Regions from separate parts of the Streptomyces sp. NPDC000941 genome, predicted to be linked through region 1. Evidence: predicted binding sites of a transcription regulator. Region 1 holds the regulator's gene; the other holds the start of a gene.

Evidence for each region. The regulator HspR, encoded in region 1, represses chaperone genes until heat shock. The targets are predictions, from matches to a motif close to TTGAGNNNNNNNNNCTCAA.
Region 2: the regulator HspR is predicted to act here: its motif matches at 5,784-5,802, upstream of clpB (ATP-dependent chaperone ClpB).

The regions. Positions count from the first base shown of each region.
Region 1 is NZ_JBSFMM010000117.1:19,356-34,752, forward strand. Features, by position in the region: gene ACWDSL_RS31475 (Yip1 family protein) at 1-212, opposite strand, end outside; gene ACWDSL_RS31480 (FG-GAP repeat protein) at 385-1,923, opposite strand; gene ACWDSL_RS31485 (SpoIIE family protein phosphatase) at 2,603-5,743, shown strand; gene ACWDSL_RS31490 ((Fe-S)-binding protein) at 5,844-8,108, opposite strand; gene dnaK (molecular chaperone DnaK) at 8,468-10,354, shown strand; gene grpE (nucleotide exchange factor GrpE) at 10,351-10,998, shown strand; gene dnaJ (molecular chaperone DnaJ) at 11,047-12,231, shown strand; gene ACWDSL_RS31510 (heat shock protein transcriptional repressor HspR) at 12,275-12,727, shown strand; gene ACWDSL_RS31515 (AfsR/SARP family transcriptional regulator) at 12,811-14,016, shown strand; gene ACWDSL_RS31520 (hypothetical protein) at 13,979-14,155, shown strand; gene ACWDSL_RS31525 (nuclear transport factor 2 family protein) at 14,245-14,625, shown strand; gene ACWDSL_RS31530 (hypothetical protein) at 14,698-14,973, shown strand; gene ACWDSL_RS31535 (ATP-binding protein) at 14,993-15,397, opposite strand, start outside.
Region 2 is NZ_JBSFMM010000242.1:812-14,741, reverse strand. Features, by position in the region: gene ACWDSL_RS45035 (SDR family oxidoreductase) at 1-561, opposite strand, end outside; gene ACWDSL_RS45030 (TetR family transcriptional regulator) at 667-1,287, shown strand; gene ACWDSL_RS45025 (RNA polymerase sigma factor) at 1,354-2,607, opposite strand; gene ACWDSL_RS45020 (YciI family protein) at 2,655-3,011, opposite strand; gene proP (glycine betaine/L-proline transporter ProP) at 3,279-4,814, shown strand; gene ACWDSL_RS45010 (cupin domain-containing protein) at 4,889-5,257, shown strand; gene ACWDSL_RS45005 (pyridoxamine 5'-phosphate oxidase family protein) at 5,313-5,717, opposite strand; gene clpB (ATP-dependent chaperone ClpB) at 5,879-8,470, shown strand; gene ACWDSL_RS44995 (YbjN domain-containing protein) at 8,545-9,075, shown strand; gene ACWDSL_RS44990 (hypothetical protein) at 9,175-10,371, opposite strand; gene ACWDSL_RS44985 (pyridoxal phosphate-dependent aminotransferase) at 10,510-11,700, opposite strand; gene ACWDSL_RS44980 (DUF2617 family protein) at 12,416-12,934, shown strand; partial or broken gene ACWDSL_RS44975 (polyamine aminopropyltransferase) at 13,035-13,930, shown strand, end outside.

The sequences.
Region 1 (15,397 bases):
CCCGGGCCATGGCCCTGCTGCGGGCCGTAGTGCGGGTCCTGGCCGCCGAAGTACTCCGGCTCTCCGTGTGAGGCGGGCTGCTGCCACTGCGGCGGCTGCCCGCCGTGCGGCGGCGGCTGCCGGCCGTACGGCTGCTGCTGCGGTGGTTGCTGCTGCCCTTGTTGCGCGGACCGGGAGTCCCGTCCGCGTCCGATCCTGAATCCAGCCACGATTCGAACGTACCCGGTCGTAGCGACTGGGGTGCCGGACCTCTCAGAACAGGTCCGGCATTGCGGCCGACCTGTGACATCCCTTAGGGGGACCCTGAGGGGTTTTCCCCCGGGGCGGGCGGGGGTCTGCCGGTCGGTCGGTGTCCGTCGGTCGGTGTCCGTCAGTGGGTGTCCGTCAGCGGGTGTCCGTGGTGAAGGGGCCGGCGTTGAACGCGGTCTTGTCGGCCGTGCCGTCGGTGATCCACCACCACTCCGGCCGGTCACCGTACAGGGCGAAGACCGCGTCGCGGCCCCAGGCGAGGACGACCTCGTCCTTGCCGTCCTGGTCGAAGTCGCGGGCGCCGTAGAGCCGGGCGGCGCGCCGGGTCTTCCCTATCTTCTCGCCGTCCACGCGGGCGGGGGCGGTACGGGTGAGGGTGTGGCGGCGCGCGATGTCGCCCGGGGAGTCCGGCTGGACGGTGATGAGCTCGACGCCGCCCGTATCGAGCGCCACGGCCAGCTCGTCGGTGCCGTTCCCGTCGGTGTCAGCGGCTGCCAGGCCGCCCGCCATGTTCGCGATGTTGATGGGCGCGTCCTTGGGGGTCTTCTTCGTGTAGACGGTCAGCGTGTGGTCCACATCCGGCGCCTCCGTCTCGTAGCCCGGCTCGTTGTTACGGGTGCCGCTGTCGCCGACCGCCACGTCCCGCAGGCCGTCCCCGTCGAAGTCGCCGAAGGCGATCGCGTTGCCCTCGCGCAGCGGGTGGCCGGTGCGGGCGAGGCCGTCCGGGCCCGCGGTCAGGAGTACGGAGGCGGACTGGTCGTCGTCGTTCATGGCGTGCACCACCAGGTCGGTGGGCCGGTCGCGGTCGCCGTCGATGGTGTCCGCGAACAGCTCGCTGATGTCGCCGCCGCTGTCGAGCGGGCTCTGGTACGGCACCGCCCTGGCGGCCCTGCCGTCCCGGCCGAACGGCCCGTAGAGCAGGAGGAAGGACTCGCGGTCCGCGCGCACCATCGCCAGGTCGTGGTGGCCGTCCCCGTCGAAGTCCCCCACCGTCGGCCGTCGCAGGTCCACGCTGTCGTCCGGGCCGGCCAGCCGGGCGCGGGTGGCGGCGGCGCCGCGCCGCGGGCTGTCGGCGCTGCCCCAGGTGATGTACGGGACGGTCCGTACGGTGGTGTGGAGGCGGTCGGCCGCGGCCTCGCCGAGCCGCTCGTTGACCGGGGTGACCAGGTCGGCGTAGCCGTCGCCGTCGAGGTCTGCCGTGGCGATTCTGGTCGTGTCCACGGGCGGCACGTCCGCGCCGCGGGCGGGCAGGCCGAGGTCATCGAGGGTGAGCACGGTGCGGGTGGCGGGGTTGGCGCCGCGGGACGAGCCGTGGACGAAGGCGAGCCGGGTGGGCTGGGTCTCCTCCTTGCTCCCGACGAGCGTGAGCGCGAGTTCGGGGTAGCCGTCGCCGTTGAGGTCGTCGGGCAGCTTGCTGCCCTTGCCCCGGGGGATGGGCGCGGTCGCGGTGGGGGTGGTGACCGGGGCGCCGGAGCGGGAGCCACCGGGCGCCGCCGTCCGCTCGTCTCCCTTCTGGCCCCTGAAGTCCTTGGGGTCCTTGAGGCCGTCGTCGCCGGAACCGCCGGAACCGCCGGAGCTGCCGCATGCGGTGAGCAGCGCCGCCAGAGTCGCCGCGGCGCAGGCCAGCGCCCCGGGGCGGCGGGCGGTCGGGGTCCTTCGGCTGCGGGGGTGCATGGGCGGGCTCCTAGGGGGTGCGGCGGGTGGTACGTGTGCGGCTGTTGCTTCTCGTGACGGCGCCGCCGAGGGGGCGCGCGGGGCGTACGGGGCGCACGGGGGAGCGCGTACGTTACGGCCTCCCGGGGTCGGCCTTATGCGGAGCCGGGAACTCCTGGCGGGTGTGACTCGTGGGGCGTTCGAAGGGTTGCGCGTCCATGGTGCGGGGGTGTTGTGAAGGCGAACTGGCAGGGAGCGCGAGTCAGTTGTCGTTGTTCCGGGGTGAGGGGAGCGGAGCCGAAGCGCCCTCTGTATCGGCGGGACAAGGGATGTATGTCGGTATCTTCCGGGCGTTTCAGTTTCGGAAGATCTGGTTGGCTGTAGAGATGACTTTTGGTGCGGAAGGGCTGTTCAGGACATTCCTGTGCGGAGGTTTGGGGCATGATCCTGTAGAGATCCGCAACGTTGTTGTGAGAAGGGCCAATTCGCGGTCAGGATCGAGTCATGTTCGGAGCGGTTGAGGCGGGGGCGGCCATGGTCGTACTGCACGGCATGCGGGTGGTTTTTGAGCGGGTGAAAAGGACGTGGGGGAGGGGAGCGGGCGGAGCGTAATCAGATGTCGGATACAAGTGGTCGGCCGGCCGCGGCGGATGCCGCTCGCCCGCCGGAGGACGAGAGCGACAGAAGCGGTGACGGTGACATGGCCGGATCCTTCGGCCTGTCCCGGGTGCCGCTGGCCCGCGCGCTGACCGACCGTCGGCAGCGCGGGCGCCGCGCACGCCCGCGCGCGGAGGCTGAGGACGGGGCTGGGGCCGAAGCAGGGGACGGGGTCGGGCCGTGCGCGGAAGCTGAGGCCGGGGCTGGGGTCGAGGCCGGGGTCGGTGAGCACCATGGCGAAGCGATTCCGCAGCCGTTACCGTCGCCCGACGGCGGCCCCGAGCCGCCCCCGGAGCCCGACCGCCGAGACGCGGAAAATGAACCGGGAGCCCGCGCTTCGGGAGCCCGTGCCCCACACCGCCGTGCCCCACACCGCCGTGCCCCGGAAAGCCGTGCCCCGGAGAGCCGCGAGCCCGCCGGCCGCGTCACCCGGCCTGCCCCCGCCCCCGCCCCCTCCACCCGGCCGACCCGCCCAGCCCGCCCGACCCGCCCCGCCCGGTCCGTGCTGCGCGCCGTGCCCCGCCTCACCCGTACGGTCGCGAGCCAGGTGTTCTTCCTGCAGGTGGCGGTCGTGCTGCTGCTCGCCGTCGCCGCCGCGGCGGCCCTCGTGCTGCAGTCCAGGCACGACACCGACCTGGAGGCCCGCCGCCGCTCGCTGGCCGTCGCCGAGGCCTTCGCCAGCGCCCCGGGCATGGTCGAGGCGCTGCGCTCCCCCGACCCGACCGCGATCCTGCAGCCGCGCGCCGAGCGCGCCCGCAACAGGGCCGGCGTCGACTTCGTCGTCGTCCTGACGACGGACGGGATCCGCTACACCCACCCCACCGCGAGCGAGATCGGCCACCACTTCCGCGGGAGCTACCGCGAGGCCGCGGAGGGCGGCACCGTCACGGAGACGTCCACGGGCACGCTGGGCCCCTCCGTACGGGCCGTGGTGCCCGTCACCGACAGCCGGGGCAAGGTCGTCGGGCTGGTCGCCGCCGGGATCACGGTGAAGAAGGTGAGCGGCGCGGTCGACCGGCAGCTGCCGATCCTCCTCGGCGGTGTCGCCGCCGCCCTCACCCTGGCCATGGGCGGTACGGCGCTGGTCAGCAGGCGGCTGCGCCGGCAGACCCACGGCCTGGACCCGGGCGAGATGACCCGGATGTACGAGCACCATGACGCGGTGCTGCATGCCGTACGGGAGGGCGTGCTGATCGTCGACGGCGACCGGCGGCTGATGCTGGCCAACGACGAGGCGCGCCGGCTGTTCGACCTGCCGCCGGACGCCGAGGGGCGCCCCGTCGCCGACCTCGGCTTCGACGAGAGCACGGCCGAGCTGCTGGTCTCGGGCCGCGCCGCCACCGACGAGGTGCACAAGGCGGGCGAGCGGCTGCTGACCGTCAGCCACCGGCCGACCGACCGCAACGGCGGGCCGCCCGGCAGCGTCGCGACCCTCCGGGACACCACCGAGCTGCGTACGCTGTCCGGCAAGGTCGATCTGGCCCGCAAGCGGCTGAAGTTGCTGTACGACGCGGGTCTGCGGATCGGCACCACGCTGGATGTGGTGCGTACGGCCCAGGAGCTGACCGAGTACGCGGTGGAACGGTTCGCCGACTATGTGGCGGTGGACCTGGTGGACCCGGTGCTGCGCGGCGAGGAGCCGAACGGCGCGGCGACGGGCAGCGGCTCCACGGCGCGCACCTCGCTGCGCCGCACCGCCCTCAGCGGCATCCGCGAGGACGTACCGCTCTATCCGCTGGGCGGGATGATCCGTTACGGGCCCGCCACGCCCCAGGCCAAGGGGTACGCCAGCGGTGAGACGACGGTGGAGGCCGTGCTTCCCGACTTCGCCGGGTGGCATGAGCACGATCCGGAGCGGGCGCGGGCGATCGTCGACTGCGGCATCCACTCCATGATCGCGGTCCCGCTGCGGGCCCGGGGCGTGATCCTGGGCATCGCCACGTTCATGCGCTCGGAGAAGCCCGAGCCCTTCGAGGAGGACGACGTCTCCCTCGCGGAGGAACTGGTCGCCCGGGCCGCGGTGTCCATCGACAACGCGCGGCGCTATACGCGCGAGCACACGATGGCCGTGACGCTGCAGCGCAGCCTGCTGCCGCAGGTGCTGCCCGAGCAGAGCGCGCTGGATGTGGCGTATCGCTATCTGCCGGCGGAGTCGGGGGTGGGCGGCGACTGGTTCGATGTGATTCCGCTGCCGGGGGCGCGGGTGGCGCTGGTGGTGGGCGATGTGGTCGGGCACGGGCTGCATGCCGCGGCCACGATGGGGCGGCTGCGTACCGCCGTGCACAACTTCTCCACCCTCGATCTGCCGCCCGACGAGATCCTTTCCCACCTGGACGATCTGATCGCCCGGATCGACCAGGACGAGACCTCGGAGAGCCTGGAAGGCGGCGGTGTGATCATCGGCGCCACCTGTCTGTACGCGATCTACGACCCGGTCTCCCGGCGCTGCACGATGGCCCGGGCCGGACATCCGCCGCCCGCGGTGGTCGCCCCCGACGGCTCCGTGGAGTTCCCCGAGGTGCCCGCCGGGCCGCCGCTGGGCCTGGGCACCCTGCCCTTCGAGACGGTGGAGCTGCAGCTGCCCGAGGGCAGCCATCTCGTGCTCTACACCGACGGCCTGGTCGAGAAGCGCGACCGGGACATCGAGGAGGGCCTGGAGCTGCTGCGCGCCTCCCTCTCCCACGCCGGGCGGACGCCGGAGGAGACCTGTACGGCGGTGCTCGCCGAGATGCTGCCCGACACCCCCGGCGACGACATCGCGCTGATCGTCGCGTGTACGCGGGTGCTGGAGCCGGAGCGGATCGCGGACTGGGAGGTGCCGTCCGAACCGGCCCTGGTCTCCGCGGTGCGCGCCGCCGTGGCGGCGCGGCTGGCCGAGTGGGATCTGGGCGACGTCGCGTTCACCACCGAGCTCATCCTCAGCGAGCTGATCACCAACGCGATCCGGTACGCGACCGGGCCGATCCGGGTGCGGCTGCTGTGCGACCGCAGCCTGATCTGCGAGGTGTCCGACACCAGCAGCACCTCGCCGCATCTGCGGTACGCGGCGACGGAGGACGAGGGCGGGCGCGGGCTGTTCCTCGTCTCGCGCTTCGCCGACCGGTGGGGGACGAGATACACGGCGGAGGGCAAGGTCATCTGGACGGAGCAGACACTGCCGGAGCGCGGTAAGCGGCGGGGGTAGGGTGCCTGACCCCACGCCGTAAAGACGCAACGGCCCCAATGCCCGACGGGCTTGATCCGGTCAGTCGGATCAAGCCCGTCGGCGCGTCTGGAGATGTCCGCTACTTCACCGGCTCCGGCTCCGGTTCCTCCGCCGTCTCGCCGTCGTCCTCCGGCTCCCCGGGCGTCCTGACGGAGTCGAGCAGCAGCTGCGCGACGTCCACGACCTGCAGCGACTCCTTCGCCTTGCCATCGTTCTTTTTGCCGTTGACGGAGTCGGTCAGCATGACGAGGCAGAACGGGCAGGCGGTGGAGACGATGTCCGGGTTGAGGGACAGCGCCTCGTCCACGCGCTCGTCGTTGATGCGCTTGCCGATGCGCTCTTCCATCCACATCCGGGCGCCACCCGCGCCACAGCAGAAGCCGCGCTCCTTGTGGCGGTGCATCTCCTCGTTGCGCAGCCCGGGCACCTTGGCGATGATCTCGCGCGGCGGGGTGTAGACCTTGTTGTGCCGGCCCAGGTAGCAGGGGTCGTGGTAGGTGATGAGCCCTTCGACCGGGGTGACCGGGATCAGCTTGCCCTCGTCGATGAGGTGCTGCAGCAGCTGGGTGTGGTGGATGACCTCGTAGTGGCCGCCGAGCTGCGGGTATTCGTTCGCGATCGTGTTGAAGCAGTGCGGGCAGGTCGCGACGATCTTCTTCTTGGACTTCTCGACGACCACACCCTCATCAGCATCCTCGCCGAAGGCCATGTTCAGCATCTCGACGTTCTGCTGGCCGAGCTGCTGGAAGAGGAATTCGTTGCCCAGGCGGCGGGCGGAGTCACCGGTGCACGCCTCGTCGCCGCCCATGATCGCGAACTTGACGCCCGCGATGTGCAGCAGTTCCGCGAAGGCCTTGGTGGTTTTCTTCGCGCGGTCTTCAAGCGCGCCCGCGCAGCCGACCCAGTAGAGGTAGTCGACCTCGGACAGGTCCTCGACGTCCTTGCCGACGACCGGGACCTCGAACTCGACTTCCTTGGTCCATGCCAGCCGCTGCTTCTTCGCGAGCCCCCAGGGGTTGCCCTTCTTCTCCAGGTTCTTGAGCATCGTGCCCGCCTCCGACGGGAACGAGGACTCGATCATCACCTGGTAGCGGCGCATGTCCACGATGTGGTCGACGTGCTCGATGTCGACGGGGCACTGCTCGACACAAGCGCCGCAGGTGGTGCAGGACCACAGCACATCGGGGTCGATGACGCCATTCTCTTCCAGCGTGCCGATCATCGGCCGCTCGGCCTCGGCCAGCGCCGCGGCGGGTACGGAGGCAAGCTGCTCCTCGGACGCCTTCTCCTCCCCCTCGGCGTCCTTCCCGCCGCCCGCGAGCAGATACGGCGCCTTGGCGTGCGAGTGGTCGCGCAGCGACATGATCAGCAGCTTGGGCGAGAGCGGCTTGCCGGTGTTCCAGGCGGGGCACTGCGACTGGCAGCGGCCGCACTCGGTGCAGGTGGAGAAGTCGAGCAGGCCCTTCCAGGAGTAGTGCTCGATCTGCGAGACGCCGAACTGGTCGTCCTCGCCCGGGTCCTCGAAGTCGATCGGCTTGCCGGCCGAGGTCATCGGCTGCAGCGCGCCAAGCGCCACGTCCCCGCTCGACTCGCGCTTGAACCAGATGTTGGGGAAGGCGAGGAAGCGGTGCCAGGCGACGCTCATGTCGATGTTCACGGAGACCGTGATCATCCAGACCATCGTCGTCCCGAGCTTGATCATCGCGAACAGGTAGGTCAGGTTCTGCACGGTGCCGATGCTGAGGCTCTTGAAGAGCAGCACCAGCGGATACGAGGCGAAGTACTCCGGCTCGTACGAGTCGACGTGGTGCAGCGCGCCTTCCGTGCCGCGCAGCGCCATGATCGCCAGGCCGATGATGAGGATGACGTACTCGACGAAGTACGCCTGCCAGGCCGTGGAACCGGCGAACCGCGACTTGCGGCCGGCCCGGCTGGGCAGGTTGAGCAGCCGGATCACGATCAGGGTCGCGATGCCGAGCGTGGTCATCGTGCCGATGAACTCGACGTACAGCTCGTACGGGAGGAAGCCGCCGAGGATCGGCAGCGTCCAGTCCGCCTGGAAGAGCTGGCCGTAGGCGTTGATGATGGTCGGCGGCAGGGTCAGGAAGCCGATCGCGACGAACCAGTGGGCGATGCCGACGATGCCCCACTTGTTCATCCGGGTGTGCGCCAGGAACTCCTTCACCAGCGTCACGCTGCGCTGATAGGGGTTGTCGGTCCGGGCGCCCGCCGGCACCGGCGCGCCGAGTTTGAAGAAGCGCACGAACTGCGCGATGGCGCGGCCGAGCAGGGCAACGCCGACCGCGGTGAGGACCAGCGACACGATGATCGCGGCGAGTTGCATGGGGGCTCCTCGAACCTGCGAGAGCGGAATTACTAAGCAGTAACTTATCTGGTCTTGACCGAGATTACCCGGGGAAGCGCTGGCCTATGTAGCCGACCGGCCGGTGATCTGCGTCGCTTGGCCGCCGCGTGGCCGCGTCTACGGGGGTCGTGCGGGGGTCGTGCGGGGGCCATGCGGGAGTCGCGTGGGGTTCGCATGGGGGGCCATGTCCCCGGTCCTCCCTTCCTCTTGTCCGTGTCCTGTCCATAAGGGCCATATAAAAGTTGAGCCCACTCGACTCAGGTCTGTTGACACGCAGAAGTTGATCATGCACTCTTGAGCCTGTTCCACTCAATGCTGTGTAGCTGGAGGATTGCGAAATGGCTCGTGCGGTCGGCATCGACCTGGGTACGACGAACTCCGTCGTCAGTGTGCTCGAAGGCGGTGAGCCCACCGTCATCACCAACGCCGAGGGCGCCAGGACCACGCCGTCCGTCGTCGCCTTCGCCAAGAACGGCGAGGTCCTGGTCGGTGAGGTCGCCAAGCGCCAGGCCGTGACCAACGTGGACCGGACCATCCGGTCGGTCAAGCGCCACATGGGCACCGACTGGCACATCAACCTCGACGGCAAGAACTTCAACCCGCAGCAGATGAGCGCCTTCATTCTGCAGAAGCTCAAGCGGGACGCCGAGGCCTACCTGGGCGAGAAGGTCGCGGACGCGGTCATCACCGTCCCGGCGTACTTCAACGACGCCGAGCGCCAGGCCACCAAGGAAGCCGGTGAGATCGCGGGCCTCAACGTCCTGCGTATCGTCAACGAGCCTACCGCCGCCGCCCTCGCCTACGGGCTCGAGAAGGACGACCAGACCATTCTGGTCTTCGACCTCGGCGGCGGCACCTTCGACGTCTCGCTGCTGGAGATCGGCGACGGCGTGGTCGAGGTCAAGGCCACCAACGGTGACAACCACCTCGGTGGTGACGACTGGGACCAGCGCGTCGTCGACTACCTGGTCAAGCAGTTCAACAACGGCCACGGCGTCGACCTGGGCAAGGACAAGATGGCCCTGCAGCGCCTCCGTGAGGCCGCTGAGAAGGCGAAGATCGAGCTCTCCAGCTCGACCGAGACCACCATCAACCTGCCCTACATCACGGCGTCCGCCGAGGGCCCGCTGCACCTGGACGAGAAGCTCACCCGCGCCCAGTTCCAGCAGCTGACCAGCGACCTGCTCGATCGCTGCAAGGTCCCCTTCCACAACGTGATCAAGGACGCGGGCATCGCCCTCTCCGAGATCGACCACGTGGTCCTGGTCGGCGGCTCGACCCGGATGCCCGCCGTCGCCGAGCTCGTCAAGGAGCTGACCGGCGGCAAGGAGGCCAACAAGGGCGTCAACCCGGACGAGGTCGTCGCCATCGGCGCCTCGCTCCAGGCCGGTGTCCTCAAGGGTGAGGTCAAGGACGTCCTGCTGCTGGACGTCACCCCGCTGTCCCTCGGTATCGAGACCAAGGGCGGCATCATGACCAAGCTGATCGAGCGCAACACGACCATTCCGACCAAGCGCTCGGAGATCTTCACCACGGCCGAGGACAACCAGCCGTCCGTGCAGATCCAGGTCTACCAGGGCGAGCGCGAGATCGCGGCGTACAACAAGAAGCTCGGCATGTTCGAGCTGACCGGCCTGCCGCCGGCCCCGCGCGGCGTGCCGCAGATCGAGGTCACCTTCGACATCGACGCCAACGGGATCATGCACGTCGGCGCCAAGGACCTCGGCACCGGCAAGGAGCAGAAGATGACCGTCACCGGCGGCTCCGCGCTGCCGAAGGACGACATCGACCGCATGATGCGCGAGGCCGACCAGTACGCGGAGGAGGACCACAAGCGCCGCGAGGCCGCCGAGACCCGCAACCAGGCCGAGCAGCTGGTCTACCAGACCGAGAAGTTCCTCAAGGACAACGAGGACAAGGTCCCCGGCGACGTCAAGACCGAGGTCGAGACCGCGCTCGGCGAGCTGAAGGAAAAGCTCAAGGGCGACGACACCGCCGAGATCCGCACCGCCACCGAGAAGGTCGCGGCCGTCAGCCAGAAGCTGGGCCAGGCGCTGTACGCCAACGCCCAGCCGGACGGCGCGGGCGCGGCGGGCGCGGCAGGTGGAGCGGGCGCGGCCGGCGGCCAGGCCAAGGCCGACGACGACGTCGTGGACGCCGAGATCGTGGACGACGAGAAGGCCGACAACAAGGGCCAGGGCCAGGGCCAGGGTGGTGCCGCGTGACGGAGGAGACCCCGGGCTTCGAGGAGCAGCCCGACGTCCCCTCCGAGGCCGCACAGACCCCTGACGATGCGGCCAAGGGTGCCGCCGGGTCCGCCGACAAGGCGGGCCCGGCAGCCCCGGCAGGGGACCTCGAGCAGGTGGCCATCCAGGCCCAGCTGGACCAGGTCCGTACGGCGCTCGGCGAGCGGACGGCAGACCTCCAGCGGCTCCAGGCGGAGTACCAGAACTATCGACGCCGGGTCGAGCGGGACCGGGTCACGGTCAAGGAGATCGCCGTGGCGAACCTCCTGACCGAGCTGCTTCCCGTGCTCGACGACATCGGCCGCGCCCGTGACCACGACGAGCTCGTCGGCGGCTTCAAGTCCGTCGCCGAATCGCTGGAGACGGTCGCGCAAAAGATGGGGCTGCAGCAGTTCGGCACGGAGGGCGAGCCCTTCGACCCGCTGGTGCACGAGGCGCTGATGCACTCGTACGCACCGGACGTCACCGAAACCACGTGCGTGCAGATTCTGCAGCCGGGGTATCGAATCGGCGAGCGTACGATCCGCCCGGCGCGGGTCGCGGTCGCCGAACCCCAGCCGGGCGCCCAGCCCAAGGGGGACGAGACGCCGGACGAGGAGAGCGGTGGCCCGGACGAGGGCTGACGTGACAGCTGACGTGACAGCGGTGGCAGGAGAGGAGGGACGTCGAGGATGAGCACCAAGGACTTCGTCGAGAAGGACTACTACAAGGTCCTCGGCGTCCCCAAGGACGCCACCGAGGCGGAGATCAAGAAGGCGTACCGGAAGCTCGCCCGCGAGTTCCACCCGGACGCCAACAAGGGCGACGCCAAGGCCGAGGAGCGCTTCAAGGAGATCTCCGAGGCGAACGACGTCCTCGGCGACCCCAAGCGGCGCAAGGAGTACGACGAGGCCCGCGCCCTGTTCGGCAACGGCGGATTCCGCCCGGGGCCGGGCGCGGGCGGCCCCGGCAGCTTCAACTTCGACCTCGGCGACCTCTTCGGCGGCGGTGGCGCCCAGCCGGGCGGCGGCGGAGCGGCCGGCGGTTTCGGCGGCGGCCTCGGGGACGTCTTCGGCGGACTCTTCAACCGTGGCACCGGCACCCGTGCCCAGCCGCGCCGCGGCCAGGACATCGAGTCCGAGGTGACGCTGAGCTTCACCGAGGCGGTGGAGGGGGCCACGGTCCCGCTGCGGATGTCCAGCCAGGCCCCGTGCAAGGCGTGCTCGGGCACCGGCGACGCGAACGGCACCCCCCGCGTGTGCCCGACCTGCGTCGGCACCGGCCAGGTCAGCCGCGGCGGCGGGGGCGGCTTCTCGCTCACCGACCCGTGCGTGGACTGCCGCGGCCGCGGCCTGATCGCGCAGAACCCCTGCGAGACCTGCAAGGGCAGCGGGCGCGCCCGCAGCGCCCGCACCATGCAGGTGCGGATACCCGCGGGCGTCAGCGACGGCCAGCGGATCCGGCTGCGCGGCAAGGGCGCCCCGGGCGAGACCGGCGGCCCGGCCGGCGACCTGTACGTGGTGGTCCATGTGGACCCCCACCCGGTCTTCGGCCGCAAGGGCGACAACCTCACCGTCACCGTGCCCGTCACCCTCCCGGAGGCGGCGCTCGGCGGCGAGATCAAGGTCCCCACGCTCGGCGGCCCCCCGGTCACCCTCAAACTGCCGGCCGGCACGCCCAACGGCCGCACGATGCGCGCCCGCGGCAAGGGCGCGGTGCGCAAGGACGGCACCCGCGGCGACCTCCTGGTCACCGTCGAGGTCACCGTCCCCAAGGACCTCAGCGACGAGGCGCGCGAGGCGCTGGAGTCGTACCGAGAGGCGACCGCGGGGGAGGACCCGCGGGCGGAGCTGTTCCAGTCCGCGAAGGGAGCGTGACCCGATGGAGACGTCTGGCCGAGGGCCCGGAGGCAGAAGTGGCATGGGCGGGGCGAGGAGCCGCAACCCGTACGAGCTGACCGACGAGTCGCCGGTGTACGTCATCTCGGTCGCCGCCCAGCTCTCCGGGCTGCACCCGCAGACCCTGCGCCAGTACGACCGTCTGGGTCTGGTCTCCCCCGACCGTACGGCCGGCCGCGGCCGCCGCTACTCGGCCCGCGACATCCAGCTGCTCCGCCAGGTGCAGCAGCTCTCCCAGGACGAGGGCATCAACCTCGCCGGTATCAAGCGCATCATCGAACTGGAGAACCAGGTCGCCGCCCTCCAGGAGCGCGTCGCCGAACTCCAGTCCGCGGTCGAGGGCGCGGCCGCGGCGATGCAGCAGCGCGAGGCCGCGGTCCACGCCTCCTACCGCCGCGACCTGGTCCCCTACGACCAGGTCCGGCAGACCAGCGCGCTGGTGGTGTGGCGGCCCAAGCCCAAGCGGTCGGAGTAGCGCCTGGCGCTTCACTCCATCGAGCGGCCCGGTGACCGACCAGTCGGTCACCGGGCCGCTTTGGCGTGTGCATAATCACCGGCATGCGGTTCGGAATCCTCGGCGAGACCCGGGCGTGGCACGACGACGGGACCGAGGCGCCGCTGGGCGGGCCGGCCCGCCGGGCGCTGCTGGCGCTGCTGCTGGTCCGTCCCGGTGAGGTCGTGTCGTCAGACCGGCTGGCCGAGGAACTCGACCCGGGCGGCGGGCTGTCGGCGCATGCGCTGCAGTCCCAGGTGTCCAGGCTGCGTACGGCGCTGGGCCCGGCGGCCGCGATCGAGCGGGCCGGAGCGGGATATCGGATCGTGGTGGCGCCCGATGACGTGGACGCCTGCTGGTTCGAGCGGCTGGCCCGGGAGGGCCGGGCCGCGCTGCGCGAGGGCGACCCCGGGCGGTCGGTCGCGCTGCTGCGCGAGGCGCTGAAGCTGTGGCGGGGGCCCGCGTTGGCCGAGGTCGCGGTCGCCGAGAGCGAGACGGCCCGGGCCCCCGCCGTACGGCTGGAGGAGCTTCGGCTCGGGACGATCGAGGACCGGATCGAGGGCGAGCTGAGGCTCGGTGAGCACCGCGCGGCCGTACCGGAGTTGCGCGAGCTGGTCGGCCGCCATCCGCTCAGGGAACGGTCGGCGGGGCTGCTGATGCGCGCCCAGTTCGCCGAGGGCGGGCAGGCCGAGGCGCTGGTGGTGTTCGAGGAGACCCGGAGACACCTGGCCGAGGAGCTGGGCGCCGATCCCTCGGCCGAACTCGCCGCGCTGCACCGGGAGCTGCTGACGCTACTGGGCGCGCTCGGCCCGCGCGGGGACGGGCTCCAGCCGCAAGGCGGCTCCCACACGCCGGTCGACCGCCTGATCGCCGCGCTGTCGGACCGGATGCTCCTGCTCGTCCTGGACAACTGCGAGCACGTCGTCGAGGAGGCCGCCGCGCTGGCGGCGCGGCTGCTGGCGACCTGTCCGCGGCTGCGGGTCCTGGCGACCAGCCGGGAGCCGCTGGGCATCATCGGCGAGAACGTGTGGCAGGTGCGGCCGCTCGACGACGAGGCGGCGGTGCGGCTGTTCACCGACCGGGCCGGCGCGGTGCGGCGCGGCTTCAGCGCCGAGCCCGGGCTCGTACGCGTACGTCCTCGCCGGGGAACTGGCCGCCGCGCACGGCGACCACCGCGTCGCGTACGCCCGCTACGAGGAGGAGATGCGCGAGTACGCGACGGGCTGCCAGAAGATGGGCGACGGCGTCGCCAAGCTCATGGTCCCCCGTAACCGCACCCTCGCCGCGCTGCTCAACGGCTGCTACAGGCTCGTCCCTTACCTGCTGGGAAAGAACATGGCCACCAAGATCGCCCGCAAGACCGCCGAGAACATCACGCTGCGCGACTACGAAGCCCTTGTCGGGGCGTAGGTGGCGAGGTCGCATTCCCCGCAGGGAATTGCCGGTTGTGCGTGGCTTCCGCAGGATCGTTCCCCTCACCACGAGAGGGGAACGAATCCATGTCAGACATCGACACCGCCGAGGTCATCCGCCGCTTCAACGAGGCGTTCACCAGCCATGACCCCAGCGGCCTGGGTGACCTGCTGGCCGACGACTGCGTGATGGTGTCCGTCCAGCCCGCCCCGGACGGCACGCGCTACGAAGGCCGCGAGGAGTGCCTGAAGTTCTGGGCAGCACTCGCCGCCGACCTCAACACCAGCTTCACTCCGCACGACGTCTTCGTCGCGGGCGACCGCGCGACCATCCAGTGGCGGGCCACCTTCACCGACGGCGAGGCCACGTTCGGCGAGGGGCATACGACATCGGTGCTCGGCGTCAACGTCATGCGGGTGCGTGACGGCCGGATCACCGAGGCGCTGGGCTACTCGAAGACTCCGTGACGACCGATGACTTTCACCCAGTTGCGACGTCCTACCTGGACCGGACCGTCCGCAGTCAGCAGGGAGCTTCCCATGTACGCAGCCCTAGTGACGTTGACCATCGACCCGGCCCAGGCCCCCGCTGCCGCCGCCGCGCTGATGGACGACATCCTGCCGGGAATCCGCTCGGCGCCCGGCTTCCTCACCGGGTACTGGCTGGAACCCGTTGACGGCCGTGGCTTCTCGATGACCGTCTTCGAGACCGAGGAGCAGGCCCGCGCGGCCACCCCGCCCGCCGTCGGCTGGACGGCACCCGGCGTCACCATCGAGTCCGTGGAGTTCCGCCGCGTGGCCGTCGCCGTGCCTTGACGGCGCCGGGCCCGGCCCCTCACCCCCAGCCTGGGGGCGGCGTCCGGCTGATCTCACACCAGACCACCTTGGACGCGGGACCCCACAGCTCGCCGGTCAGCGGGAAGTGATTCCAACTGTCGGCGAGCAGCTCCAGCAGCTGCAGCCCCCGCCCGCATTCGCTGTCCACGCGGATCTCCCGCCGACTGGGAGGCGTCGCGCTGGTGTCCCAGACCGTCATGCGCAACCGTTCGGCGTACCACTTCACCCGCAGGTCGGCCTCCCCTTCGGCGTGCACGATCGCGTTGGTGACCATTTCGCTGGTCAGCAGCTCGGCTCGCTCGATCAGTTCGGGCAGCTCATGCGCGGTGAGGGCGGTACGGAGGGAGGCGCGGGCGACGCGGACGGCACGGGGGTCGTGCGGCACGTGGAGGCAGTATTCGAA
Region 2 (13,930 bases), on a different contig from region 1:
GAGTTCCACGGCGAGGGCCTTGGTGAGGGTTTCCACGGCGCCGCCGACCGACAGCGGGGCGGCCATTCCGGGAGCGGGGCGGACGACGAGGATCCCCGAGCTGAAGGTGAGCGAGCCTCCCGCGGGAAGCCGGGTCGCTGCCGCGCGGGCGGCTGCGAAGGCGGGCCAGAGGCGGGAGTCGAAGGTCGTGCGGATGTCATCCGCCGACAGCCCGGTCAGGGGGCCGGCGCCGCTGAGGCCGCCCGCGGTGAGGAGCACATGGTCGACGTGGCCCGCCCTGTCGAAGGCCCCGGCGAGGACCTGCTCGTCTCCGCCGTCGCCGGGAACGCCCAGCACGGCGTCGTCGGGGTCCTCGGCCGGGCCCGCGCTGCGCACCCGGGCGACGGCGGCCTTCAGCCGGTCGGGGTCGCGGCCGACCAGCACGACGCGGGCGCCGACCGAACGCAGCAGGACGCCGGCCGCCAGCCCGATGCCCGAGCTTCCGCCGATGAGGACGGCGGTGGTACCGGAGAGGGCGCTCGGCAGCGGTGAGCGAACGGGGATGGGGGTCGGCGTGTTCAAGGGAGGGCCTTCCGGTAGGGAGAATAAACCATCTAGTTGTTTTATTGCTGAGGCTGATACTGCTGCCTGGGCGGAGAGGTGTCAACCGGATGGTTTAATTCGTTCATGGCCTATGACGCGGAGGACACCAGACGGCGGATCTTCGACGCCGCTGCCGCCGAGTTCGCTGAGCACGGCCTGGCGGGAGCTCGGGTCGACCGGATCGCGACGGTCGCCAGGGCCAACAAGCAGGCCATCTATCTGTATTACGGGAGCAAGGAGAAGCTGTTCGCCGCCATCCTGCGGGCGAAACTCGAGGAGGTCCGCCTCTGCGTCGCCATCGATCCCGATGCGGTGGGCGAAACGGCCGGGCAGCTCTTCGACTGGTACCGGGAACACCCGGAGCTGATCAGGCTGCTGCTGTGGGAGGCGCTGGAGGCGTGCGACGAACCCGATGAGAGCGAGCGCAAGCGCCGTGACGGTTTCCGCGAGAAGGCCCGCCGGCTCGTGGACGTAGGCGGGGCCCACCACCTTCCCGAGGCCGCACGCGTGCGCGCCGCGCAGGACCTGTTGTTCACCCTCATGGGACTGATCGCCTGGAACTTCGCGGTGCCCAAGATGTGCCGCACGATCCTGGACGAGGAAACCGACCAGGCCGCCCTTGCCCGCCGCCGCGAGACGGTGATCGAAGCTGCTCGCACACTCGCCGCCACCGCCGGACGCCTCCACGGCGGGGTCTCGGGGTAACGGGACTCGGCCGAACCCGCCCCCTGCGGTGAACAACGACCACGGCGGGGCGGTGCGTCAGCGGCGTCAGGCAGGCGCGCAGCGGGCGGCCCGTTCCAGCAGGAGGTCGCGTTCGCGGGCGTTGTGGGTCTGGGTGGCCGCCCGCTCGAATTCGGCGCGGGCCTCCGCGGCGCGGCCCAGGCGTTCCAGGAGGTCGCCGCGGACGCTCGGCAGCAGGTGGTAGTCCTTCAGGGCCGGGGCGTCGGTGAGGGAGTCGACGATTTCAAGGGCGGGCGCGGGGCCCTGGGACATGGAGATGGCGACGGCTCGGTTGAGTTCGATCACGGGGGAGGGGGTCAGGGCCATCAGCCGGCCGTAGAGGGTGGCGATGGTGGCCCAGTCGGTGTCCTCGTAGCGGACGGCCTGGGTGTGGCAGGCGGCGATGGCGGCCTGGAGCGAGTACGGGCCGTGGCCGGCGCGGTGGAGGGCTTCGACGCCGCGGCGGATGAGGAGGCGGTTCCATTTGGCGCGGTTCTGGTCGGCGAGGAGTACGGGTTCGCCGTCGGGGCTGGTGCGGGCCGGGATACGGGAGGCCTGGAACTCCAGGAGCGCGGCGAGGCCGTGGACCTCGGGTTCCTTGGGCATCAGGCCGGCCAGGACGCGGGCCAGGCGGAGGGCGTCCTCGCACAGGGCGGGGCGGACCAGGTCGTCGCCCGCGGTGGCGGAGTAGCCCTCGTTGAAGATGAGGTAGATGACTTCGAGGACGGAGGCGAGGCGGGCGGCGCGGTCGGCGCCGTACGGAACCTCGAAGGGGACGTCGGCCTTGGCCAGCGCGCGTTTGGCGCGGACGATCCGCTGGGCGACGGTCGGCTCGGGGGCCAGGAAGGCGCGGGCGATCTCCTGGGTGGTCAGCCCGCCGAGCAGCCGCAGGGTGAGCGCGGCCCGGGCCTCGGTCGACAGCACGGGGTGGCAGGCGGTGAAGATGAGCCGCAGCAGGTCGTCGTCGATGTCGTCCGGGGTACGGTCCGCGAATCCGGGCTCGGACGGGGGCGTCTCCGTGAGGGACCGGCCGACCTCGGCCAGCTTGCGCGCGTACGTCTCCTTGCGGCGTACGAGATCGATCGCGCGGTGCTTGGCGGTGGCCATGAGCCAGGCGCCCGGCTTGTCCGGGACGCCCGACTCCGGCCACTGCTCCAGCGCGGCGACCAGAGCGTCCTGCGCGAGCTCTTCGGCGATGCCCACATCGCGCACGATGCGGGTGACACCGGCGATGATCCGCGCGGACTCGATTCTGAAGACCGTCTCGATCGCCTGGTCTGCTGCAGGGCTTGCTCCCGTCACGTCCACCCATCAGAGCAGCCGCACCACAACGAGGCAAGCGCGACCGGTCAGCCCTCGGCGATCTCGCGGACCTCGGCGGTGATGGTCCAGTAGTCCTCGTGGGTCTGGAGGAACCGCTTGGTCCACTCCAGCGCCTCGGCCTTGTCCTTGGCCTGGACGATCGAGTAGCCGCCGATGACCTCCTTGCTCTCGGTGAAGGGCCCGTCGGTGTAGCTGAGCTTGCCGCCGGACCAGGTGACCCGGGTGCCTTCGGAGGTGGGGGTGAGCCCGGCGGTCTCCAGCATCACCCCGGCCTTGGTGATCTCCTCCAGCAGCGCGCCCATACGCTCCATGAGCTCGGGGCTGGGGCCCTCGGCGGGGGCGTTCTGCTCGTCGATGCGGATCAGCGTCATGAAGCGCGGCATGGTGACTCCTTGGTTCTTTCGTTCCTTGGTTCTGCGGTTCTTTGTTCCCTGCTTTCACCCTTGCGTCGAACGGGGCACGGCCGGATCGACAGCCCCGGCAAAAAATCTTCGGGGTATTTCCGCACCGTGCGGCCGTGGGCGCTCGGGCGCACGATGGTAAGGACGTCGGCAGGGAAGAGGATGAGTACCGGTCGCCCACCACCCCGTCATCCCCTACGCCGCACCCGCCAGGCGGTGCGCGGCGGCGGGAGCGAGCGCACCGATCGGATGCTGCGGACGCTGCTGCGCCGCCGCAAGGAGCCGCTGACCATCTCGGACGTCACGGTCGTCGACCGGCCGCGGCTGCGCCGGGCGGTCGCCGCGACGGCGGTGGGCAACATGATGGAGTGGTTCGACTTCGGCGTCTACGCGTATGTCGCGGTCACCCTCGGCAAGGTCTTCTTCCCGTCGAGCTCACCGGCGACCCAGGTGGTGTCGACCTTCGCCACCTTCGCGGTCGCGTTCCTGGTGCGCCCGCTGGGCGGGCTGGTCTTCGGGCCGCTGGGGGACCGTATCGGGCGGCGGCGGGTGCTCTCGACCACCATGATCATGATGGCGATCGGCACCTTCGCGGTGGGGCTGCTGCCCAGCTACGCGGCCATCGGCTTCGCGGCCCCAGTGCTGTTGCTGGCGTGCCGGGTGGTGCAGGGGTTTTCGACCGGGGGCGAGTACGCGGGGGCGACCACGTACATCGCGGAGTTCGCCCCGGACCGGCGCCGCGGCTTCCTGGGCAGCTGGCTGGACTTCGGGACGTTCGTCGGTTACTCGCTGGGGTCCGGGGTGGTCACGGCGCTGACCGCCGTGCTCGGCGAGCGGGGGATGGTGGACTGGGGCTGGCGGGTGCCGTTTCTGATCGCGGGGCCGCTCGGGCTGATCGGGCTGTATATGCGGCTGCGGCTGGAGGAGACCCCGGCGTTCCGGCGGGAGGCCGAGCGGGCGGCGGAGGCGGTCGGCGCCGGGCGCGGGGACGTGGACCCGGTGGAGGAGGCGCGCCAGTCCGGTAAGGGCAGGCTGAAGGAGATCTTCACCCGGCACTGGCAGGCCGTGCTGATCTGTATGGGTCTTGTGCTGCTCTACAACGTCACCAACTACATGGTGACGTCCTACCTGCCGACGTATATGACCTCCACGCTCGGCCAGGACGCCACCACGGCCCAGGTGCTGGTGCTCGCCACCATGATCCTCGTCGCGTTGACGATCACCGTGGTGGGCCGCTCCTCCGACCGCTGGGGGCGGCGGCCGATGTTCATGGCCGGCAGTGTGGCGATGATCGCGCTCGCGATCCCGGCGGTGCTGCTGATCCAGGCGGGCGGGATTCTGATGCCCGCGGTGGGCTGTGTGATCCTCGGGCTGCTGCTGGTGATCTTCGCGGGGACCAGCGCGGCCACGCTGCCCGCGCTGTTTCCGACCCGGCTGCGCTACGGCGCGCTGTCGATCTCGTTCAATATCTCGGTGTCGCTGTTCGGCGGCACCACCCCGCTGGTCGCCTCCTGGCTGGTGGCGACGACCGGCGACAACCTGGTGCCGGCGTACTACCTGATGGCCGCGGGCCTGATCGGGCTGGTCTCCGCGCACTTCCTGCACGAGACCGCGGGCAAGCCGCTGCGTGGTTCGGGGCCCATGGTGGAGACCGTCGAGGAGGCGCGGAGGCTGGTGGCCGTGAGCCGGGCCCGGGCCGGGCGGCGGGCGCGGGATGTGTGGATCAGGCTGCGCCACCCGTGGGCGGCGCAGCGGCACCACCGGGACGGGGACGAGGGGCGGTGAGTTCGGTTCGTCCGACGCGTGCGGGTGCGGGGTTTGGAGGCGCACGATGGAAGTACGGCACAGGAGGTAACGCCATGTTGGAAGTCAAGACGATCGATAAGCCCGACGAGCGGCGCGACTTTCCCCGGGGCCACATCGAGGCTCTGCATCTGACCGGCCTGGATTTCGCCGTCGGCACCTTCGAGCCCGGCTGGCGCTGGAGGGAGTCGGTCCAGCCCATAGTCGGGACGGAAAGCTGCGAGGTGCCGCACCGCGGGATCATGACCCAGGGGCGGATGCGCGTCCGGATGGACGACGGGGCGGAGTCCGAGATCGGACCCGGCGATGTCTATGTCGTCCCGCCGGGGCATGAAGCCTGGGTGGTCGGTGACGAACCGGCCGTGTTGTACGACGTCGCCGGTGAGATGGCCACCGACTACGCGAAGGCGAAAGGTCCGAGCTGAGTGGCGATGGGGGACAGGGGCGGCGCCGGGCGGGGCCCGGTGGCGCCCCTCGTGTTCACGCCCGGCCCAGCGCCCTGGTGAGCGTGATCTCGATCAGCACCCGGTCCGGGTTGGGGGAGGGGGTGCGCTCGTAGCGCTCGGCGTAGCGCCGCACCGCGTCGTCGATGAGCTCGGCCTCGGTACGGATCACCGCCCGGCCCTCGAGCGTCGCCCACCGCCTCCCGGCCAACTGGCAGACGGCGACGGCCGCGCCGGAGGGGCCGGCCGCCTGGATATGGGCGACCTTCCGGCTGTGCTTGTTGGCGATGACGCGAGCGATTCCGGCCGCCGGGTCGTATGTGACACCGACGGGGACCACATGCGGCGTGCCGTCGGGGCGTGGTGTGGTCAGGGTGCACACATGGCGCTCGCGCCAGAAGGCGAGGTAGTCGGGGCCGGGGTCGCGGGGGTCGAGGGCCATGGTGGTCAATCTATCGGCTGTGCTGTTCACGGTGGCCGCCGCTCCCGACCCCTCACGCTCGAGCACTTGAGTGGAATAGACTCAACTTTACGGATGTCGGGCACGGCAGGGATTGAGTACGAATTGAGTGCCACCAGCGCGATGAGGAGGAACACGGGGACGTGGACGCCGAGCTGACCAACAAGAGCCGGGCGGCGGTGAGCGCCGCCAATGACCGAGCCGTCTCCGCGGGGCATGCGGACCTGACGTCCGCGCATCTGCTCCTGGCCCTGCTGCAGGGCCAGGACAACGAAAACCTGATGGATCTGCTGGCCGCCGTGGACGCCGATGTGGCCGTCGTACGGGACGGCACCGAGCGGCTGCTGGCCGGGCTGGCGAGCGTGCGCGGGTCGACCGTCGCCCCGCCGCAGCCGAACCGCGAGCTGCTTGCGGTGCTCGCGGACGCCGCCGAGCGGGCCAAGGACCTGGGCGACGACTACGTCTCCACCGAGCATCTGCTGATCGGTGTCGCCGCCAAGGGCGGCCGGGCCGGTGAGCTGCTGGCGGAGCAGGGGGCGGGCGCCAAGAAGCTGCTCGCCGCGTTCGAGAAGGCGAGGGGCGGACAGCGGGTGACCAACGCGGACCCGGAGGGCACGTACAAGGCCCTGGAGAAGTTCGGCACCGACTTCACCGCCGCCGCGCGCGACGGCAAGCTCGACCCGGTCATCGGCCGGGACCAGGAGATCCGCCGCGTCGTACAGGTGCTGTCGCGGCGCACCAAGAACAACCCGGTGCTGATCGGCGAGCCCGGCGTCGGCAAGACGGCCGTCGTCGAGGGCCTGGCGCAGCGGATCGTCAAGGGTGATGTGCCCGAGAGCCTGCGGAACAAGCGGCTGGTGGCGCTGGACCTGGGCGCGATGGTCGCGGGCGCCAAGTACCGCGGTGAGTTCGAGGAGCGGCTGAAGACCGTCCTGGCCGAGATCAAGTCGAGCGACGGCCAGATCATCACCTTCATCGACGAGCTGCACACCGTGGTCGGCGCGGGCGCCGGCGGCGACTCGGCGATGGACGCGGGCAACATGCTCAAGCCGATGCTCGCCCGCGGTGAGCTGCGCATGGTGGGCGCCACCACGCTCGACGAGTACCGCGAGCGGATCGAGAAGGACGCCGCGCTGGAGCGCCGCTTCCAGCAGGTGCTGGTCGCCGAGCCGACCGTCGAGGACACCGTCGCCATCCTGCGCGGACTCAAGGGCCGCTACGAGGCGCACCACAAGGTGCAGATCGCGGACGGCGCGCTGGTCGCCGCCGCGACCCTGTCCGACCGCTACATCACCTCCCGCTTCCTCCCCGACAAGGCCATCGACCTGGTCGACGAGGCGGCCTCCCGGCTGCGTATGGAGATCGACTCCTCGCCCGTCGAGATCGACGAGCTCCAGCGCTCGGTCGACCGGATGAAGATGGAGGAGATGGCGCTCGCCCGGGAGACCGACGAGGCCAGCAGGCAGCGGCTGGAGAAGCTGCGCCGCGACCTCGCCGACAAGGAGGAGGAGCTGCGCGGGCTGACCGCGCGCTGGGAGAAGGAGAAGCAGGGCCTCAACCGGGTCGGCGAGCTGAAGGAGAAGCTGGACGAGCTGCGCGGGCAGGCCGAGCGCGCCCAGCGCGACGGGGACTTCGACACCGCGTCCAAGCTGCTGTACGGGGAGATCCCCGCGCTGGAGCGCGTGCTGGAGGAGGCCTCCGAGGCCGAGGCCGAGGTCCAGGAGGGCCGCGGCACGATGGTCAAGGAGGAGGTCGGCCCCGACGCCGTGGCCGATGTGGTCGCGTCCTGGACCGGCATCCCCGCCGGGCGGCTGCTGGAGGGCGAGACTCAGAAGCTGCTGCGCATGGAGGACGAGCTCGGCAGGCGGCTGATCGGCCAGCTCGAGGCCGTACGGGCCGTCTCCGACGCCGTACGCCGCACCCGGGCCGGAATCGCCGACCCGGACCGGCCGACCGGATCGTTCCTCTTCCTCGGCCCGACCGGCGTCGGCAAGACCGAGCTGGCCAAGGCCCTCGCCGACTTCCTCTTCGACGACGAGCGGGCCATGGTCCGCATCGATATGAGCGAGTACGGCGAGAAGCACAGCGTCGCCCGGCTGGTCGGCGCGCCCCCCGGCTACGTCGGCTACGAGGAGGGCGGCCAGCTGACCGAGGCGGTGCGCCGCCGCCCGTACAGCGTGGTGCTGCTCGACGAGGTCGAGAAGGCCCACCCCGAGGTCTTCGACGTGCTGCTGCAGGTCCTGGACGACGGGCGGCTCACGGACGGCCAGGGCCGGACCGTGGACTTCCGGAACACCATCCTGGTCCTCACCTCCAACCTCGGCAGCCAGTACCTGGTGGACCCGCTGCTCGGCGACGAGGAGAAGAAGCAGAGTGTGCTGGAGACCGTGCGGACCTCCTTCAAGCCGGAGTTCCTGAACCGGCTGGACGACCTGGTGGTCTTCACCGCGCTCAGCGGCCCCGAGCTGGCCCGCATCGCCGAGCTGCAGATCGACCGGCTCGCCGAGCGCCTGGCCGAGCGGCAGCTGAAGCTGGACGTCACCCCGGCCGCGCTGGCCTGGCTCGCGGAGGAGGGCAACGACCCGGCGTACGGGGCGCGGCCGCTGCGCCGGCTGATCCAGACGGCGATCGGCGACCGGCTCGCCAAGGAGATCCTGGCGGGCGAGGTCAGGGACGGCGACACGGTCCGGGTGGACCGGATCGGCGACGATCTGCTGGTGGGCCCGGCACAGTAACAGTCCGCCCGCACTTGCACGTCGGGGGCGGGTGTGAGGGAGGATGGCGGTATCCAGACGAAGGGAAATCCACGGTGAGCATCGACCCGTCCTCGATTCCGAATTTCGGGGGCCAGCCCGAGCCGCAGGGTCCGACGGGCCCCGTGCTGCCCGACCAGGACCTGGTCAAGCAGCTGCTGGAGCAGATGGAGCTGAAGTACGTCGTCGACGAGGAAGGGGACCTCGCCGCGCCGTGGGAGCAGTTCCGCACCTACTTCATGTTCCGTGGTGAGGAGGAGCAGCAGGTCTTCTCGGTCCGGACCTTCTACGACCGGTCGCATGAGATCGAAGAGAAGCCGCGACTGCTCGAAGCGATCGACGACTGGAACCGTCGCACGCTGTGGCCGAAGGTCTACAGCCACACCAACGACGACGGCACGGTCCGGCTGATCGGCGAGGCGCAGATGCTGATCGGCACCGGCGTCAGCCTGGAGCACTTTGTGTCCAGCACGGTCAGCTGGGTGCGGGCCTCGATCGAATTCGACAAGTGGCTGGTCGAGCAGCTGGGCCTGGAGGCCGATATCGAGTCCGACGGCGACGACAAGCCGGACGACGACGAGGCCTGAGGACGACGGGGCCTGACGACGAGGCCCTGACGGCGACGAGGCCTGGCGGCCTGAACCGCCCCGGGCCTTGATGACGGCTGCGGCCTTGATGAGGCCTGCCTACATCGGGATGCGGGCCACGGTCAGCAGATACGTCCCATAGACGAAGGAGAGCCCGGCCAGCGCGCCGCCAATCAGCATGGCGGTGCGCGGCCGGGCTCTCGCCATCGCCACGGCCACCGGGAGCAGGAGCGGGAAGGCGGGCAGCAGGAAGCGCGGCTTGGAGGCGAAGTAGCCGCTGCCTCCGAGGGTGATGGCGACCAGCACCAGCGTGTAGATCAGCAGCGAGAGCGGCGGCCGGTCGGCCGTGAGCAGTGCGAACAGCAGCAGTGCGACGGCCAGGATCACCAGCGCCACGAAGTACGCGAACGCCGCCTTGCTGATCAGCAGGTTCCGGACGAACCGGAGGGCGTTCACGCCGAAGTCGAACCGGGACCCCCATTCGTTCTGGACGGCGAAGTAGCCGTGCCAGCTGCCGCGCCGGTAGCCCACCCAGGCCAGATAGCCGAGCCACCCCAGCGGCGAGAGCGCGGCGCCCGCCCACACCCGCCACGACGCTTGGCGTCCCAACACTTCGGCGGCGGCTGAGCAGCAGACCGCCGCCACGACGGCGATGCCGTTGGGCCTGGAGGCCCCGGCCAGCAGGGCCAGCGTCCCCGCCCACAGCCAGCGCCGGGTCAGGACCGCGTACAGCGACCAGGCGGCCAGCGCGGTCAGCAGCGGTTCGGTGTACGCCATGGACTGCACGATCGCGTGCGGCAGCAGCCCCCACAGCACCACCAGCGCCGTGCCCACGCGCCGCCCGTGCAGCCGCTCCCCGACGGCGTGGATCCCCCAGGCCGCCACCCCCGCCGAAACCCAGGCGACCACGAGCCCGGCGGTCACCGCGGTGATGGGCAGGAGGGTGGTGAGGGTCCGCATGAGCGTCGGGAACAGCGGAAAGAAGGCCATGTCGCTGAAGGTGACGCCGTGCTTGGCGGGGTCCGGCGGGAGGGTGCTGTTGTAGCCGTGCCGGACGATGCCCATGTACCAGACGCTGTCCCAGGAGTAGCCGAGCAGCGTACGCGGATGCTTGCCGGCCCACCCGGCCCAGACCGCCACGCACACCAGCCCGATCAGCCGGCCGGCGGCGTACAGCCCGAGCGCGGGCGCGGCCCGGCGCAGCGAGGCGCACAGGCGGGTTGTGGCACTGAGCGGAACCGGGGGTGGCGCCGGGGGCTCCGGGGCCCGTATGGGCGCGCTGGTGTCGGCGGACACGGGGCACCTCCGGAGGGGGTACACGCGGCTGTCGCGTGCCGAGCCCCGGGAATGCGGCGGGGCCCGGCACACCACGACCATGTGCGACGCCGCGCCCGCCCGCGACCGGGGTGACCCGTACGGGGGGCCGGGGCCGGCTCAGCCCGCGAGGCTCTTGAGGCGGGTCGCCGCCTCTTCGAGGACGCTCTCGCGCTTGCAGAACGCGAAGCGGACGAAGGGGGAGCCCTGGTCCTGGTGGTCGTAGAAGACGGCGTTGGGGATCGCGACGACGCCGCAGCGCTCGGGGAGGGCGCGGCAGAAGGCGAAGCCGTCGGTCTCGCCGAGGGGGCGGATATCGGTGGTGATGAAGTACGTGCCGGAGGGGCGGAAGACCGTGAAGCCCGCGTCGGCGAGGCCGCCGGCCAGCAGATCGCGCTTGGCCAGCAGGTCCTCGCGGATGGTGTGGAAGTAGCTGTCGGGCAGGCGCAGCGCCTCGGCGACCGCGTACTGGAAGGGGCCGGAGGAGACGTAGGTGAGGAACTGCTTGGCGGAGCGTACGGCCGCGACCAGCTCCGCCGATCCGGTCACCCAGCCGACCTTCCATCCGGTGAAGGAGAAGGTCTTGCCCGCCGAGCTGATGGTGACGGTGCGCTCGCGCATACCGGGGAAGGAGGCGAGCGGGGTGTGCTCGGCGCCGAACACCAGGTGCTCGTAGACCTCGTCCGTCACCACCAGCAGATCCCGCTCGGTGGCGAGCTCGGCGACGGCGGCCAGCTCCTCGCGGGTGAGGACGGTGCCGGTGGGGTTGTGGGGGGTGTTGAGGAGGATGAGCCGGGTGCGGTCGGTGACCGCGGCGCGCAGCTCGTCCAGGTCGAGCCGGAAGGCGGCGCCGTGCTCGGTGGCGTCCGGGCGGAGGGTGACCGGGACGCGGGTGCCGCCGGCCATCGCGATGCACGCGGCGTACGAGTCGTAGTACGGCTCCAGGGCGATCACCTCGTCGCCCGGCTCAAGCAGCGCGAGCAGCGAGGCGGCGATGGCCTCGGTCGCGCCCGCGGTGATCAGCACCTCGCGGTCCGGGTCGTACGACAGTCCGTACCACCGCCGCTGATGCTCGGCGACGGCGGTGCGCAGCTCGGGGATGCCGGGACCCGGCGGGTACTGGTTGCCGCGGCCGTCGCGCAGCGCGCGGACCGCCGCTTCGCGCACCTCTTCGGGGCCGTCGCTGTCGGGGAAGCCCTGGCCGAGGTTGATCGAGCCGGTCTCCACGGCGAGCGCCGACATCTCCGCGAAGATCGTGGTGCCGAATTCGGCCAGGCGGCGGTTGAGCAGCGGTCGTCCCATGGGGGTCATCCTCCGCCCAACCTCTGGACTTCCTCAACTCCGCTTTGACACTCCCAGGGCCCGGGCATCGTTCACAACAGGTACGGACCGGTACCTCGCTACGGGGGAAACGGAAGGGAGCGTGAGGTCCGATGGCCTTCATGGTCGTGCTGATCGTGGTGGCGTTCGCCGTCGCGGCGCTGGCCGCGCTCGGCACCGCGCGGACCCGGCGGGCCAGGGCCTGGGGCACCTCCGCGTACGGCGGCAAGTCCCATGGCAGCTGGTGGGCCGGCTCCGACGGATTCGGGGGACACAGTCACGGGGGTCACGGGGGACACGGGGGACACAGCGGAGGACATCACCACTCGTGCGGTGGCGGCGGGTCGTCGTGTGGGGGCGGCTCGTCTTGCGGCGGCGGCGGAGGTGGTGGCTGCGGAGGGGGCAGCTGACTCACGGGGGGTCGGCTTCTCCATCCGCCCCGTGCGCCCGGCGTGCCAAGGCACGCCGGGCGCACGGCTGTTGAGCGCCAGTGCCTATTGAACACATGAACTGATAGGCGCCCGCAGGGGTGGAAACCTGGCGAAGATGGGTAAAAACGATGTGGCGCGCGCTCATTTCATGATTCCGTATACCACCGACCCTACGGACCCCGCGTGAGCCCGAGTCGGCGCATCCGAACGCGCCCGGCTCACGGCGGGGCGGGCCGGCCCATCTCTTCCCCCTGCGCTGTTTGCGGAGCCGACCCATGCTCACGACCCTCAAGACTGCCTACACCGACACCCGCGCCGACGACCTCGCCTGGTCCCTGGGGCGGGAGCCGCTCCCGGCCCTGGCCGTGCTCGATCTGCGACTGCGCGAGTTCTCCGTACAGTTGAGGCTGCTCGGGGCCTCCCATCAAGTCCTCATGGAGGGCGAGGAGGGCTCCTGTTCGGAGACCGTGGCCTGTATGTCGGGGAACAGCACCCCGCTGCCGATGGGCGTCTCCACGGTCGTCGACGGCCGCGAGTACGAATTCGCGGCGCGCGTCGAGGAACTGTCGCGCGGTTCGTTCGCGGGGCGCGCGCAGGAACTGCTCGCGCTGGTGGCGGACCATCCGCACGGGCTGGCCGGCACCTTCCCCGGCAGTCCGCACGCGTTCACGGCGATGGTCGCGCAGTGCCGCGAAGGGGTGCTGAGCTGGCGGACCTGGCACGCCTATCCGCAGGAGGGGCGGCTGGTGGCGACGCGTACATGTGTGGGGGCGCGGGTAGCGGCGGTGCTGTGAAGCCCCCTTCCGGGGAGTGGGGCTAGGCACGGATGAGCGGCGGGCAATGCATCCGTGTGGGTGACGGGGCATGGGTGATATGTAACGTAGCGTGCCCTTCGTGATCGATTCGCCGGTGCCCGCCGCCCCGAGTTCCGCGCCGAGTTCCGCGCCGAGCGACGCCCTGAGTTCCGCGCCGAGCGACGCCCCCGGCGCTGCGCCGAGTTCCGCGCCGGGCACGCCGTCTCTCGTCGAGCCGGAGCGCCCGGCGCGGCTGCCCGTCCCGGCCGGGCTCGGCCGCTTCGTCGTGCTCGGCACCGTCTTCGTCTGCGCCGCCTGCGGGCTCGTCTACGAGCTCGAACTGGTCGCCCTCGCCTCCTATCTGATGGGCGATTCGGTCACCCAGGCGTCCGTCGTGCTGTCGGTCATGGTCTTCGCCATGGGCCTCGGCTCGCTGCTGGCCAAGCGGCTGCGCTGCCGCGCCGCCGTCGGCTTCGGCGCGGTCGAGGCGGTGCTCGCACTGGTCGGCGGCTGCTCGGCGATGGCGCTGTACGCGTGCTTCGTATGGTCCGGGCAGTCGCGCGCCGCGCTCGTCGGCTTCTCGCTGGCGATCGGGGTGCTGATCGGCGCCGAGGTGCCGCTGCTGATGACCCTCATCCAGCGGGTGCGGCGGCAGGACGCGGGCGGCGCGGTCGCCGATCTGTTCGCGGCGGACTATGTGGGCGCGCTGGTCGGCGGGCTGGCGTTCCCGTTTCTGCTGCTGCCCGCGCTCGGCCAGCTGACCGGCGCGCTGGTGACCGGCGCGGTCAACGCGGTCGCGGGCGGGGCGCTGGTGCTGTGGCTGTTCCGCCGCGATCTGAGCGCGCGGGCGCGGTGGACGCTGGTCGTGACCAATGTGGTGGTGCTCGCGCTGCTGGCCGCCGCCGCGGCGCTGACCCCCGCCTTCGAGCGGGCCGCCCGGCGGGCCGTGTACGGGCCGGACATACGCGTCGCCGTACGGACCGGCGTCCAGGAGAT